DNA from 3 places in the Brevibacillus schisleri genome. Region 1 is predicted to be linked to each of the others. Evidence: riboswitches for the same ligand, from Rfam matches in the RefSeq annotation. Region 1 holds a riboswitch; each other region holds the start of a gene.
What was found. Region 1 has a riboswitch for S-adenosylmethionine ahead of ACUUHJ_RS20370 (aminotransferase class I/II-fold pyridoxal phosphate-dependent enzyme). Riboswitches for the same ligand answer to the same signal wherever they lie in the genome.
Positions count from the first base shown of each region.

Region 2: linked by a shared signal. The riboswitch ahead of ACUUHJ_RS19790 (homoserine dehydrogenase) and the one ahead of ACUUHJ_RS20370 (aminotransferase class I/II-fold pyridoxal phosphate-dependent enzyme) in region 1 are both predicted to bind S-adenosylmethionine.
Region 3: linked by a shared signal. The riboswitch ahead of ACUUHJ_RS26245 (2,3-diketo-5-methylthiopentyl-1-phosphate enolase) and the one ahead of ACUUHJ_RS20370 (aminotransferase class I/II-fold pyridoxal phosphate-dependent enzyme) in region 1 are both predicted to bind S-adenosylmethionine.

Region 1 is NZ_JBVNDM010000001.1:4,317,582-4,322,576, forward strand. Features, by position in the region: gene ACUUHJ_RS20355 (PhoH family protein) at 1-1, opposite strand, end outside; gene ACUUHJ_RS20360 (YhcN/YlaJ family sporulation lipoprotein) at 204-809, shown strand; gene ACUUHJ_RS20365 (trans-sulfuration enzyme family protein) at 833-2,020, opposite strand; gene ACUUHJ_RS20370 (aminotransferase class I/II-fold pyridoxal phosphate-dependent enzyme) at 2,017-3,180, opposite strand; SAM riboswitch class I at 3,275-3,394, opposite strand; gene ACUUHJ_RS20375 (pyridoxamine 5'-phosphate oxidase family protein) at 3,469-3,927, opposite strand; gene ACUUHJ_RS20380 (DUF5665 domain-containing protein) at 4,067-4,408, shown strand; gene ACUUHJ_RS20385 (hypothetical protein) at 4,418-4,995, opposite strand, start outside.
Region 2 is NZ_JBVNDM010000001.1:4,198,291-4,203,285, reverse strand. Features, by position in the region: gene ACUUHJ_RS19810 (cyclase family protein) at 1-547, shown strand, start outside; gene ACUUHJ_RS19805 (DinB family protein) at 565-1,092, shown strand; cobalamin riboswitch at 1,114-1,318, shown strand; gene ACUUHJ_RS19800 (hypothetical protein) at 1,341-1,481, shown strand; gene ACUUHJ_RS19795 (hypothetical protein) at 1,478-1,612, shown strand; SAM riboswitch class I at 1,707-1,813, shown strand; SAM riboswitch class I at 1,879-1,990, shown strand; gene ACUUHJ_RS19790 (homoserine dehydrogenase) at 2,077-3,342, shown strand; gene ACUUHJ_RS19785 (CapA family protein) at 3,405-4,574, opposite strand; gene ACUUHJ_RS19780 (VOC family protein) at 4,653-4,995, shown strand, end outside.
Region 3 is NZ_JBVNDM010000001.1:5,516,522-5,521,516, forward strand. Features, by position in the region: gene ACUUHJ_RS26235 (anti-sigma factor) at 1-560, opposite strand, end outside; gene ACUUHJ_RS26240 (sigma-70 family RNA polymerase sigma factor) at 560-1,078, opposite strand; SAM riboswitch class I at 1,209-1,387, shown strand; gene ACUUHJ_RS26245 (2,3-diketo-5-methylthiopentyl-1-phosphate enolase) at 1,474-2,688, shown strand; gene ACUUHJ_RS26250 (2-hydroxy-3-keto-5-methylthiopentenyl-1-phosphate phosphatase) at 2,685-3,353, shown strand; gene ACUUHJ_RS26255 (methylthioribulose 1-phosphate dehydratase) at 3,357-4,013, shown strand; gene ACUUHJ_RS26260 (1,2-dihydroxy-3-keto-5-methylthiopentene dioxygenase) at 4,027-4,539, shown strand; gene ACUUHJ_RS26265 (Ger(x)C family spore germination protein) at 4,593-4,995, opposite strand, start outside.

The DNA of each region.
Region 1 (4,995 bases):
AAATCTCGCCTCCTATTACCCTTCTTATATACCCTATGCAATTTTTGGAGGGATGCTCAAGTGCGGCGACGTGATGTACTACAGTCTATGTTCAGGTAGACAGAGATAGACGACCCATTGGCAGAATGAAAATGGACAGCCCAGAACAAAATACTTGTAACCCTGCCCTCCTAACGAAGGAAGGCAATACTGGGAAAGGGAGAGTGCCTGTGAAACGGATCATGATCTACTGTCTCGGTTTTAGCTTGTTGCTTACAGCATGTACATCAGGCAATAAAACCCCAACGAATCAGGCTGCACAACAGCCGAAGCATGCCACTCATACTCAGCGTGTTCAGCAAACAGCTCCTCAGCCTGCTTATAATCAATCTTCCCAAGCCACCGCTGATCGTCTCGCCCAACTAGCAACACGTGTGAAAAGGGTGCACAGCGCTACGGCTGTGGTCTTAGGCAAATATGCGGTAGTCGGTATTACTGTGGATCCGAATCTGGATCGCCCAGAAGTTGGCGTCATTAAGTATACGGTTGCGGAAGCTCTGAAAGAAGACCCCCAAGGAGCGAATGCTGTCGTTACTGCAGACCCTGCCATCGTCCAGCGGTTACGGGAAATGAGAGATGATATTCGCCGTGGCCATCCTGTTGCCGGAATTACCGAAGAGTTGGCGGATATGGTAGGACGGATCATCCCCCAACTGCCACGCAGTGTGCAGCCTCGTGAAGAAACCCCTTCCCAAGTAAAAGAAAAACGCATGCACAAAGAGCCACAAGGACAAAACAAAATCAACGCAAATCGTACAGGAACACCATAAAGAAAAAGAGGTATCCCCCGGATTTAAGCCCGGGAGAATACCTCTTTTTCTTTATGGACTGGTGCTTCAGATGGCAAATGATCCAGTGCTTGCTTCAAATCCGCCACCAAGTCATCGAAATCCTCTAAACCAGCTGACAATCTAATCAAACCGTCTGTGATTCCCCTTGCAGCTCTTTCTTCAGCGGGCATCGCTGCGTGTGACATCGTAGCTGGATACGAGAGAATCGTTTCTACTGCCCCGAGGCTGACTGCCACAATCGGCAATTTGACGTGATCAAACAGCGCTTTTGCACGCTCACGGCTCCCTACATCAAAGGAAAGAACAGCCCCATGACCAGTCGCTTGTTGTGTTTGAATCAGGTGACCGGGGTGATCCGCCAGTCCCGTATAGTAAACTCGGCTTACCTGTGGATGCGTAGACAACCACTCAGCCAAGTCCGCGGCTGTCTTCGTACTCACATCCAGTCGGGCTTTCAATGTTTTGAGCCCACGCATCACGAGCCAGCAGTCCTGCACACCCAAAATCGCTCCCATACCATTCTGGATAAAGTAGAGCTGCTCCCCTAATGCAGCCTCCCTGGTCACGGCCAGACCAGCCACGACGTCGCTATGCCCTCCGATAAACTTCGTTGCACTATGAATGACCACATCTGCGCCAAGTTCCAATGGTCGCTGGTAATACGGGGTAAGGAACGTATTATCGACGATGACGAGCAGGCCGTGCTCTTTCGCGATACGAGAAACCGCTGCAATATCTGTCACCTTTAAGGTGGGATTGGAGGGGGTCTCCAGGTAAACCCCTTTCGTTGCCGGTGTAATGGCCGCACGAACGGCTTCTGTCTCTGTCGCATCCACGAACGTTACAGAGATGCCCATTCTCGACAATACCTTGGTCAAAAACCGAAACGTGCCACCGTATACATCTTCCGCCACTACAATATGATCTCCGGCAGAAAACAGCATGAAAACGCTGGAAATGGCAGCCATGCCAGATGAGAACGCGAAACCGCGTGCGCCTCCTTCCAGAGTCGCAATGCCTTCTTCCAAAGCCTGCCTGGTCGGATTGCCTGATCTGGCATAATCGAATGCACATGGCTGATCGATATCAGCCTGATGAAACGTAGAAGCTTGATAAATCGGAACCGACGACGCACCTGTGAACGGGTCAATGCAAGTGGAACCGTGGAGGAGCTTGGTGGCAAAATTCATCGTACACTCCCCCCTACGACCAAACTAGCATTCAAGGCCTGAAACAAATCGGCTACGACATCATCTGGATGCTCGATGCCAACCGACAGCCGCAACAAGCGATCACAAACACCGACATGGTCTCTGACTTCTTGCGGGATATCCGCATGAGTCTGCGTCGCCGGATACGTACACAATGACTCGACACCACCCAGGCTTTCGGCAAAGGACACGATTTGCAGATTTTGCAGGAACAATCCCACCTGCTCCACATCGCGTACGCGGAACGATACCATCCCACTATGCCCTGTCGCTTGATTCACCTGGATCTCATGTCCCGGATGCTCGGACAGACCCGGATAAAATACCTCCGCTACTGCCGGATGCTTACGCAGCTTTTCCGCTACAATCAAGGCATTGGATTGATGGCGCTCCATCCGCAATGCCAATGTTTTCATCCCGCGAATGAGAAGCCAGCAATCTTGCGGGCCGAGTACAGCACCGATTGAATTGTGCAAAAACCGGATTTTTTCCGACAACTCTTCTCCTCTTGTTACGATGAGTCCAGCCAACACATCGTTATGTCCTGCCAAATACTTGGTCGCACTATGTAAGACGATATCTGCACCAAGCTCTAGCGGGCGTTGACAATACGGGGTTAAGAATGTGTTGTCTACAATCGTCAAAAGACTGCGCTGCTTCGCCAAATGTGCTACTGCTCGAATATCGGTAATCTGCATGAGCGGATTGGTTGGTGTCTCGACGAAAATAGCCTTTGTGTCTGGGCGAATCGCATTTTTCAGTGCACCAATGTCACGCAAATCCACGTACGAAAACGTCAGACCGTAACGAGAGAGCACTTGCTCGAACAATCGATAGGTTCCCCCGTACAGATCGAGCGAAACAATCAGATGATCTCCTTTGGAAAACAAGCCCATGACGGTATGAACAGCAGCCATTCCCGAGGCGCAGGCGAATCCTGCATCTCCTGATTCCGCTATAGCGATGGTCTCCTCCAAAATGGTGCGAGTAGGATTAGCTGTGCGCGTATAGTCATAGCCAGTGCTCTGGCCCAAGGCAGGATGACGATAAGCCGTTGCATAGTAAACAGGAAAGCTCACCGCCCCTGTTTTTTCGTCTCTGCCTACTCCCGCCTGAATTAACTTTGTTTCCAATTTCATGTCTGTTTCTCTCCCTCCAATAGTGTACGAGGGCATCAAAAAAGCCCTCTTTCCTCTGAAAGAAGGCTTTGTTTACGTCACCGTAAGCAAATCCTTCTCATCTTTCAGAGTTTGATAACTCTGCAGGAATTAGCACCATTATCTCCCTGTTAAAATACAGGTGATTGGTTGCCGGGCATCATCGGGCCAGTCCCTCCGCCGCTCTGGATAAGAAGATTGCTATTCAATTCGATTGACCCTAATACTAATGGATCGGCAGGATTCTTGTCAACAATTTATTTCCACCCGTTAATTTGCATCCTTCAGGGCGGTCATCACTTGATTGTCCAGCTTTGCTGCTGCGTTTTTGTCATACGTCTTTTCATATTGTGGTTCTGCGGAAATACGGGAACCGTAAAACATAATATCGCGAACAGCCTCAATTTTGATCTCTACCATGGCCAGCTTGAGCGGAACACCTTCCAGGCGGTCTGTTTTAACGACAGCACGACCATTAATGGCGAAAGACGAGCCGGCACCGATCAAATGCAGGACAACCTGCGGTTCCTTCGCAATATTAGCCAAAATACGCGATCGATTATCCACGGCAAAACGAATCGTATCGGCGCTGACAGCAAACGTCCAGGACAAGGAACTGAGCGATGGTGCTCCTGACTCATGGTCTACTGTGCCCAAGGTAACAAAACGCTCTTTTTGCAAGAGCTTGAATAAATCTTCGGAAAGAGTTTGGGAAACAGTTTCAGCCATTTCAAAGCCTCCTATTCAAACGTTTTGTACGTTCATTTTACCCTTCGCATTGCTGATAGGCAAACGTTTCCTCTCCACCTTGATTCTGGTTGTCTTTTTCCCTAGACTGGTAGGTAACGATACCGATTGATGGAAGGGGATGGACAGCTTGACGCCTACAGATCGCCTCATGCAGCAAATTGACCAAGTACTTGAAGAGCTTCAGGAAGTTCGGAAGGTAAATGAGCGGATGCACAAAATTGCGATGTTCTTAGAAGATATCCGACTAGCAGATGTGATCCAAAATTACACAGCCCCGCGCAAGCTGCTCTGGATCAATTTCCTCGCAGGTCTTGCCCGGGGTCTGGGATTGACGATTGGTACTGCTATCGTTTTGGCTTTCCTCGGCTCCCTCTTGACGCAATTTCTTTCGATCCCTATTCTGGGGGATTACATCAGACAATTGGTGGAGTACGTCGAGACTTACAAGCAGCGGCCTTAATGATAGAGACTAGTCTCTGTCCTCGTCATGATCATCATCATCGTGATCGTCATTCCATTCCTTACCGTGCTTTTTCCAATAGCCATACGCATTGCCGTTGGGATGCTTATCTTTATGCTTCCCTTTTTCTTTTTTCTTTTTGTCATCATCATCGTCTTCATCGCCGTCTGTAGGCTTCACAGGCTCGCCAATGACCTTTGTGCTAAGTGCAACGTCAGCTTTCTTAATCAGCTTATCGTCTTCATACAATGCGAATTGAATCGATTTGGCACTAAAGGAATGATTCTTGTAAGACAACGTCAAAGAGAACTCACCTTTGTCATTTGGTTTAATCTCTTTTTTCTTCCCGTCAGGAGCGATCACAACCAGCTCAGCATCGTCCTTTTTGTTCCAGCCGCTTACTGTCCCCTTCACCTGGATGGACTTGGCGGCAGGATTGTTTACAGCAGTCGCCTTAATGACATATGCAGTCGCTTGATCCTTGTCAGGAGCGTTAACGATTTCTACCTGAACGGACTCGGAATCAACCTTCTTGCCGTCCTCGTAAACCTCGATCAAGGCTTTTTGATCTTTTGCTGCTTGTACAT
Region 2 (4,995 bases), 120 kb from region 1:
CGGTTATGTAACAGAATCGAGAATCGACATGGACCTCCACACGGGTACTCATGTGGATGCTCCCCTGCACATGGTGAATGCTGGTGATACATTTGAGAGTGTTTCCTTGGAGAAGCTAGTGGGCCCTTGCAAGGTTCTCGATCTCACAGCGGTCGAGGACAGGATCACTCGCGCTGACTTGGAGAGCTTCGATCTTGCCCAAGGAGATTTTGTCCTGTTTAAAACGAAAAACTCTTTTGAAGAGGCGTTCTCCTTTGAATTTGTCTTTCTGTCTGAAGAAGGTGCGGAATATGTAAGTGAGCTAGGGGTGCGTGGCATTGGTACCGATGCACTTGGAATCGAACGCAGCCAGGAAGGTCACCCCACACATAAAAAATTGTTTGCAGCGGGAGTCATTGTCGTGGAAGGCTTGCGGCTAGCAGAGGTCCCGCCAGGCGAGTATTTTCTGGTAGCTGCACCACTCAAGCTGGTCGGCACGGATGCAGCCCCGGCAAGGGTCCTATTGTTTGAAGGTTTACATAGTAATTTGTCTATTGAAACTGAATGACGAGGAGTGAGAAACATATGCTCAGACGACCAGAGCGCGATGAATACGCTGCTTATTTTGACGATTACATTGGTCTTGTACCGGAGGGGGAGCTCCAAACGATCCTCACGCAGCAAGGAGAGAGGCAAGTCGCGTTCTTTTCGTCCCTTGTGCCCGAGCAAATTGATTATCGGTATGCGCCAGGCAAATGGACGGTTAAAGAGGTGTTGGGTCATCTCATCGATACAGAACGCATCATGAGCTATCGCTTGCTGAGAATTGCGAGAGGAGATCAGACACCCCTCGTCGGTTTTGATGAGAATGCTTTTGTTGAACACTGGTGTTTTCAGCTAAGAGACCTGTCTGATTTACTGGAAGAGTATAAGGCTGTCCGTGCTGCCACCATCGCGCAGGTGCGAGGAATTTCTCCAGAAGCGTGGTTGCGTACAGGACTTGCCAACGGAAACAAGCTATCTGCAAGGACGTTGGCGTATGTGATTGCTGGACATGAAGCTCATCACACTCGCATTTTGAAAGAGCGGTATTTGGGGGAAGGTAAAATCTGAAGGTAGTAGTGAGAATAGACAATTTCATAGGTGGAAACAGGTTCCTTAGAGCGTAACCAATTCGCCACAAGGATAATAGGGAAGCTCGGTGCAAATCCGACACGGTCCCGCCACTGTAAGAGGGAGTCAGCGTCCAACAAGCCACTGGTCTATCAAAATAGACGGGGAAGGCGACGCTAGGCGATGAACTCATAGTCAGGAGACCTGCCTGTTTCGACAACACTGATAGACCTACGGGAGATAGGGAGGTGTTAGAGATGGCTTGCGAAAAACAGCGAGTGGACAAGTATGCCCCTCCTTTTCTGGCATTTTCTAACGATCGTCACGGTCGTGAGGAAAATGCTCTTTTTATTTTGGGCAGAATAATAGAAGAGGAGGGCGAGCAATGATCCAACTTTTTATTTGCCAATGGTGCGGATATGTTGAGGAAAAAGAGCAGTCTGAGGAATGCCAGGAGGGCGTGTTTCATTGTGCTTGCTGCAGTTTGGAAGAGGTAGAGAGCCTGTTCACCCACAACTGAAATCCTTGCCAAATTAGCTTGCAATCAGAAAAGAAAGAATTTTGTTGACGCTTGCCTTGGAATTTCTTAGAATAAAGCTCAACAGCATAAATGGTTCTTATCCAGAGAGGTGGAGGGTCTGGCCCGATGAAGCCCGGCAACCGTTGCATATTGCAACAAGGTGCCAATTCCTGCGAGACGTTTTGTCTCGAAAGATAAGAAGCGGGTTACTCCATTAGTAGATGAACCTTCTTCTTAGCGAAGAAGGTTTTTTTAATTTCATATTTTCTTTATCCAGAGAGGTGGAGGGACTGGCCCGATGAAGCCCGGCAACCGTCACGCATATTTTGTGACAAGGTGCCAATTCCTGCAGGACATATACGTCCTGGGAGATAAGGAGGGGGAGCATTCGCTGCTATCAAGCCTTCTTCTTATCGAAGATGGCTTTTCTTTTTATCTAAAATTCGGGGTATGGGGTGGTCAGGATGAGTGCAGAAGTAGTACGCGTGGGATTATTGGGATTGGGGACAGTGGGTAGGGGCGTAATCAAAACGATCCGTTCACAACAAGAGAAGCTGGCTTCTCGTCTGGGAAAACGAATTGAGATCGTCAAGGCATTGGTGCGTGACTCGGAAAAAGAGCGTGCGGTTCATGTCGACCCGGCTTTACTGACGACAGATTTTGAGGATGTATTGAGAAGCGATGTGGATATCGTGGTGGAGGTCATGGGCGGTGTAGAACCTACCTATGACTACGTACGTGCTTTGATCGAAAAGGGCTGCCATGTGGTAACCGCCAACAAAGAGCTACTGGCGAAAAAAGGAACAGAGCTAGTCGATTTGGCAAATCAGCATCAAGTGCATCTTGCCTATGAAGCGAGTGTGGCTGGGGGTATCCCGATCTTGAGTGTGCTCCGGCAGTTTCTACGTACGAACGATATCCAAGGCGTTCGCGGTATTCTCAACGGAACAACGAACTTCATTTTGACGAAAATGGAAGCAGAGCAGCTCTCCTACCAGGAGGTACTCAAGCAAGCACAGGAGCTGGGCTATGCAGAAGCAGACCCTCGTTCGGATGTAGAAGGCTTTGATGCTATGTACAAATTGTATATCCTGGCACAGCTTGTTTATGGAGAATCACTGCCTTTAGCGGATGTTGTTCGCAAAGGTATTGCGGATTTGTCAGCAGGTCATATTCGGATTGCAAGCGACTTAGGGTACCGGATCAAGCTGATCGCGCAGGCTTATCAAGCCGAAAAAGGCATTCGCCTATCTGTTGAACCAACCATGCTTCCGTTGAGCCATCCGTTGGCGCAAATCCACGATGCGTTTAATGCGGTCCAGCTATCCGGCAATATCGTAGGAGACTTGTTGTTTACAGGAAGAGGGGCAGGAGAGCTCCCTACAGCAAGTGCAGTCGTGGAGGATTTGGCCTATTTATTGACACAGCCATTCACACCGCATCCTACCTGGAAAGAAAAAACGGCTGACAAAGCTGGATGCACGGTGGACTCGGCAGAACACGTCCTATGTTATCTGGAGGGCTCATGTCATACTGCGACGCCAGATCGTGTCTTGCATTTCCTTCAGCAGGCCGGGGTGAACGTGCATAAACTAAAAGTCCAATTCGATTTGGGAGGCGTCTTGCGCGCAGGGTTGGTCGTGACGGGAATCAGTGAACAGCATGAGTCCTTATTGAAAAATGATTTTGGCTTAGAAGTGCGCTGCTTCCCTATTCTTGAATCTGCGTAAGTAAGAGGAACCATAAGAAGAAATGCCGTATTTCTAGGAATCTGGAAACACGGCTTCTTTTATCAGGGGGCAGTCTCCACCGCCTTTGCACGTGGCTGCACACACCCGTCACTTTGTATGTCGACTTGCTCAGAAATGGATTCAATGCGTTTTAACAGGGCAGCGCCGTTGCTTTCATTCATGGGTACAGCTTGTCCCAATTCTGCATGAAATGGAAGCATCGTTAGCTCACAATCACCACTTTTGGAGCAGTTTGCTAGCAGGACCATTGTTTCCCAAGTCTTGGGTTCGTTTGAACGTGTGAAAACGAAATTGCCAAGACTGTACGCAATCCATTTGTCGTTGTATCGTTCAAAGCCTTGCAGTACGTGGGGATGACCGCCGACAATCAAATCTGCACCAGCATCGATGTAGGCACGAGACAGCTCCTTTTGATGATCGACAGGATAATCGGAGCGTTCTTTGCCCCAGTGTGCAATCACCACCACGAGATCCGCTTGGCTGTTCGCATCCTGGATCGCTTTCACTGCCAGTGTAGGATCATAGGAAGCGGCCATACCCGGCTGGGAATTCCCTGCAAACCAGCTCGTTTCGGGAATGACCCTGCTGAAGCCAAGAATCGCGATCTTGATGCCGTTCTTTTCTAGGAAAACAGGTGAATAGGCGCGGTTTGCATCCTTACCGGCACCGACGTATTCTATTCGGTTTTCGTCCAAAGCTTCAAAGGTATCCAGCAATCCCGGAACGCCTTGGTCCATGGAGTGGTTATTGGCCAGATTCACCACATCAATCCCAGCGTTTTTCATGGCAGGAACAGCAAGTGGCGATGACTTGTAAACATACTCCTTGTTTTGAGCAGCAACACCTGTGTCGGTGATCGGCGTCTCCAAATTGGCAATGGTGATATCATCTTGCAAAAAGAGCGAGCTTACATGTTTGTATGGGTAGTCATAGCTGTTTGCAAGTAAGGTTTTCTCAACGTTTCCTGACATCATGATGTCACCGACAAAGGTGAGCTGCACGGAAGACTTTTGGTTCGCGGTATTATCAGGAGCAGGCTGCGTGTTCGGGTTGGCATGTTCTCCATCTATGGCAGTTTGGAATAAGTAGTAGGTTCCAACGACGAAGATGACCAACACGCTAAAGAGGAGCGTGCTTTTTCCCACACGTGCCCATTTTCTGCGTGAGCGTTTGCGCCGAGCATGTATCCGGCTTGATCTGTTCTCGTTCATTTTTCCCCCTTGTCTTTCTATCCTTACATAAATGAATTTTGATATCCTATAAGTAATACGAAAAAGGGGAGAAAAAAGGTGCGATTAACTTTTGATCATTTGGTTCATTTTGTACATCGGACTCCTCAGGAAGCAGCGGAGCAATTTTGCCAAGCGGGTTTTCATGCGGTAGCTGGAGGGCGTCATGCGTCTTGGGGGACATGGAATAGCCTTAGTTATTTCGGGCTTTCCTATGTTGAGTTTTTGGCGGTTGAACACCAAGAGCTTGCTCGACAATCAGAGAATCCGCTCATACGTCAATGCATCGAGGATGAGGCAAAGGGAGAAGGATTTGGACAGATTGCCCTTCGGACCAACGAGATGGATGCGTGGGCAGAGCGCTTGCGAAGCCAAGGCTTGCAGGTTACTGGACCTGTTGCGG
Region 3 (4,995 bases), 1.2 Mb from region 1:
AGCTTCTGCTCCCTGACTCCATTCGTCCATTGCGGCCCAGCATTTACGTTCCACAGCACATTTGTACTTTCAAATCGCCCTGCATTCTTATCTTCCGACCCGACTCTCTCGCGAAGCTCCATGCTGATATTGCCGTACAGCAATCCGACCTTCGAACCACTACCGCCTACACTGACACCTGGTTGAGTAAAATTGACCATCGACTTTGCAACGCGGAACAGATCTTCATGCATCAGCGACCCCACCCAGCCATTCAGAATCAGCAACACAACACCGGCCAGAAAGGGAAGCCCTATGGTGAATCCTGCGTTGGACAACCGATTTTTCCATTTCCCCCGGCGAACAATGGCACGCTGTTTTTCAGCTGACAGTGTTTCAGACTGTTTGGTTTTCGCGTTGTCCGCTTCTGGTTCTGCCCCCAACAACAGCCTTTCCAACCGCTGTGCGTACTCTTCGTCAGCGGCTATCTCCTCCTCGAATTGTTTCGAATCTTCTTCCGCCATTTCCCCACGCAAATAAGCAAGCAACCTTTGCTCGCGATGATTCTCATCCTTGTTCATCACCGGATTTCCTCCCTCCACAACTGCCGCATCTTTTGTCGTCCCCGAAACAAGGAACGCTTGACGTCTGCCAGATCGATACCGAGCACCTCTGCCATTTCCGCGTAGGAAAACTGCATGGCAGACAACAAAATGACCTGTTTCTGCTTTTCCGGAAGTTGCCCCAAGTAGTTATGGGCCACTTCCCACAGCTCTTTGTTCACGACATGCTCTGCCGGATCAACCGCCGATTGATCACGTCGCTGTGGCAGGGCTTCCACAAACGCAAATCGTTGTTTCGTCTTCTTGCGATAACCGTCCACGAAAGCGTGATAGGCCACCTTGAACAGCCAGGGCCGTACTTTTTCCCCACGGTAGTCGTCCAAGGAAGAGAAGGCGCGACAAAAGGTTTCCTGTGTCAAATCCTCTGCCAGCCTCTCATCTCGTGTCAGCCGGAAAAGATAGCGGTAAATATCGTTTACATGCAGCTGGTACACATCCTCCAGACCTACTTTCCCAAGCCGTTCACACCCTTTCACCCATTACCACGAAGGAATTGTAAAAAAGTTTCATCTTCGTCTCATTTTTCTAATAATCTCCTGCACATTCTCTGCAAAAACAAAGATTGACTCCTGACAATGAACGTCATATCATGGGGGAAACGAATAACTCTTATCGCGAGCTGGCTGAGGGACTGGCCCTATGATGCCCGGCAACCGGCGCTATACCATGATTCGTACGCTCATAATTGCGTACCTTGGATAGCGAAACGGTGCTAATTCCAACGGATAAGAGTCGAGATTGAGCATTTTCGGGCTCGTTTCGGCTACTGACCCGAGAGATGAGAGGAGACGAGACGCTTTCATAGTCGACAACCGCCTCCCCGCTCAATGGGGAGGCTTTTTTTATTAATTCAAGGAGGATTTGACGTACCATGAGTGAACAACGTATCCTCGTCACCTATCTCACCCAAGCAAAAGACTTGAACAAAAAAGCGCAAGCCATTGCTGTCGGCATGACAGTCGGTTCCTGGACGGACCTGCCGCTTGCCAAGCAAGCTGAGCTAGCGCCGTATCTCGGTGAAGCCGTGAGCGCGACACCAATTGCGACACTGGAAAACGGAGAAACACGCGGTCTGATTACCGTTAGCTATCCGACTCGCAATTTTACAGCAGACATTCCATCCTTGTTAACCGGAATATTCGGCAAACTATCGATGGATGGCAAAATCAAGCTCATCGACATCGTTTTCCCTGAATCATTCCTTCAGGCTTTTCCTGGACCGAAGTTCGGCATTGATGGTCTGCGCGAACGTTTAGGGGCACATAACCGTCCGCTCTTGATGAGCATTTTCAAATCGTGCCTAGGTCTTCCTTTCGACGATCTGAAGACGCAATTCCGAGCACAAGCCTTGGGCGGAGTCGATCTCGTGAAAGATGACGAAATCTTCTTTGCAGATGACCGTGCTCCTTTTATCGAACGAATCAAAGCGTTCAAGCAGATCGCACAAGAGACCGAAGCCGAAACTGGCAAGCCCGTCCTCTATGCAGCCAACCTGACCGGACCTGTGCATGAGCTGAACGAAAAAGCGAAGCGTGCAGTAGAAGCGGGTGCTGATTGCCTCTTGTTCAACGTGCTGGCCTTTGGCTTCGATGCCCTGCACCGTTTGGCAGCCGATCCTGACGTACACGTACCAATCATGGCGCATCCAGCATTGGCAGGCGCCTACTATCCATCACCTGACTACGGCATCGCCCCCCCGCTCCTACTCGGTACGTTGATGCGTGTAGCTGGGGCAGATTTGGTGCTCTTCCCATCCCCATATGGCAATGTCGCTTTGGACAAAACAGAAGCGTTGCAGCTCGCGAAGCATTTGACAGATCCACTGAATGGTGTACGCCGTTCCTTCCCGGTTCCGTCTGCCGGCATTCATCCGGGGCTGGTTCCACAGCTTTATCAAGACTTCGGACTCGATCAAATCGTCAATGCAGGGGGCGGAATCCACGGTCATCCCGGTGGAGCAACCGCCGGAGCGAAAGCATTCGTTGCCGCGATTGATGCAGTCACCGCAGGCCGAACAGTGGAAGAAGCCGCCTCGGAATCACAAGAACTGGCGGTCGCCCTGGAAAAGTGGGGTGGCGCGCGATGAGTAAGAAGCTCGTCCTGTTCTGCGATTTCGACGGAACGATTACCGAAAAAGACAACATTGTAGCGATTGTTCGCAAGTTCGCTCCCCCTGAGTGGGAAGCCTTGACGGAGCAAATCCTTTCGCAAAAAATAAGCGTTCAGGAAGGAGTCGGCAAGCTGTTTCAACTCTTGCCCTCCTCCTTGCGCCAGGACATTATTGATTTTATTGTCCATGAAGCGACCATTCGCCCGGGATTTTCTGAATTCGTGAGCTATTGCCGAGAAGAAGGCATCGAGCTGTTGATTACGAGTGGCGGCATCGACTTTTTCCTGGAGCCTATCCTGGCACCCTTCGATCTTACCGATGTACCGATCTACTGCAATGGCAGTGATTTCAGCGGAGAGCGCATCACCATTACGTGGCCAAACGCTTGCGATGAACATTGCACGAACGGCTGTGGCATGTGCAAGACGACCATCATCCGCCGTTACGATCCAGCAACCCATTTCCGCATTGTCATCGGCGACTCCATCACTGATTTGGCTGGGGCCAAGATCGCTGATTATGTGATTGCCCGTTCCTTCCTCGCTGACAAGGCGGAAGAGATGCAATTGCCGCATAGCAAGTTTGCCACATTCCACGATGTGATTCGCATTTTACAGCAAGTCCAACAGGAGGTCGTCTAATTCATGACTGCAACACTCGAACAACGTCTGGATGCCTTTCGCCGTCTGGATGACGCCAAGCTGACATTTGCCCGCCGGGACTGGTTTCCCGGCACCAGTGGCAATCTCTCTATTAAAATACAAAACGCTCCCTTGCAATTTGCTGTAACGGCAAGCGGCAAAGACAAAACCAAGCTGTCCCCTGAAGATTATCTGGTCGTGGATCAAGACTCGCGTCCGGTGGATGAAACTGCTCTCAAGCCGTCCGCGGAAACGCTCATCCACGCTGTCGTCTACAAAACGTTTCCGAAGGCAGGGGCTTGCTTCCACGTCCATACCGTATGGAATAATCTCATTTCCGAGCTGTACTTTGGACAACGCGCTTTCTCCATTCAAGGACAAGAGCTGATCAAGGGACTCGGAATCTGGGAAGAAAACGCGCGCATTACTGTTCCGATTGTTGAGAACTTTGCCGATATTCCGACCTTGGCTGCCGCCATTGAAAAAGTGATTTCACCAGAAGTTCCCGGCGTACTCATCCGTAACCACGGTATCTACACGTGGGGCGGCAATGACTTCGAGGCCAAGCGCCACTTGGAAGCTTTTGAATTCCTATTCGAGTATCACGCCCGCTGGCTGCAATTGCGCCAAGCAGTCGTGTCCACTACAACCACCAATTAAGGAGGAATAAACGATGGCACAAATTCGTTTTCACGACAACAATGAGTACATCTCCGCACCCGAGGAAGTTGTCTCCTTCCTGGATACCCAAGAGATCATTTACGAAAAATGGGGCGTGGATCGCCTTGATCCAAAGCACCGTGATAACTACAGCCCGACAGACGAGGAAAAACAAGAGATTCTCGACACCTTTAAGCCGGAAATCGATGCGATCAGCCAACGTCGCGGTTACTTGACAGCGGACATTATCGTCCTCTCTGACAAAACACCTAACCTCGACGAGCTGTTGGTGAAATTCAAGGGCGAGCATCACCACACCGATGATGAGTGCCGCTTCTGCGTCGATGGTCACGGTATTTTCGCTATCAAGGGCAAAGACGGTCGCTACTTTGACGTCGAGCTGGAGCCAGGCGATCTGATCTCCGTACCACCGAACTACCGCCACTACTTCACCCTGATGGACGACCGCAAAATCAAGGCGATTCGCCTGTTCGTCACTCCTGCTGGCTGGGAAGCGATCTATTAATAACGAACCCCCTTGGCATTTACTGATTGCCAGGGGGTTTTGTCTTTCACCTTTCACTTTACGACGCCATTTCCCTTAATCGATATGTCTGACTTGATTTCAACTTTGGCATTAGAAAATGCCTTTGTCCAATCGTCCTCTACCTTTTTGTACTCCTTATATTCATAGGCCCGCGCATAGAGACCGAACCCAAACGGGTCTACACCGATTTCCTGGCATTTCTTGATTAACTTCATGTAATCCTTCTGTAACTCGTCGCCGATCATTCGCTCCATCTTTTTGTAGTCCTTTTGCATGTCGTACGGAAACATACGCTCTGATATGGATACTCGCAACCTGAAATGAACGTCAAAATGAAACCGACCGTTCTGATAGGATGTTTTTACTTTTTTTTGGACGCCCTTGATAAAAAAGCTGATCCTGTCTTTCGTAATTTGTTTTTGATCGTTCGGCTCT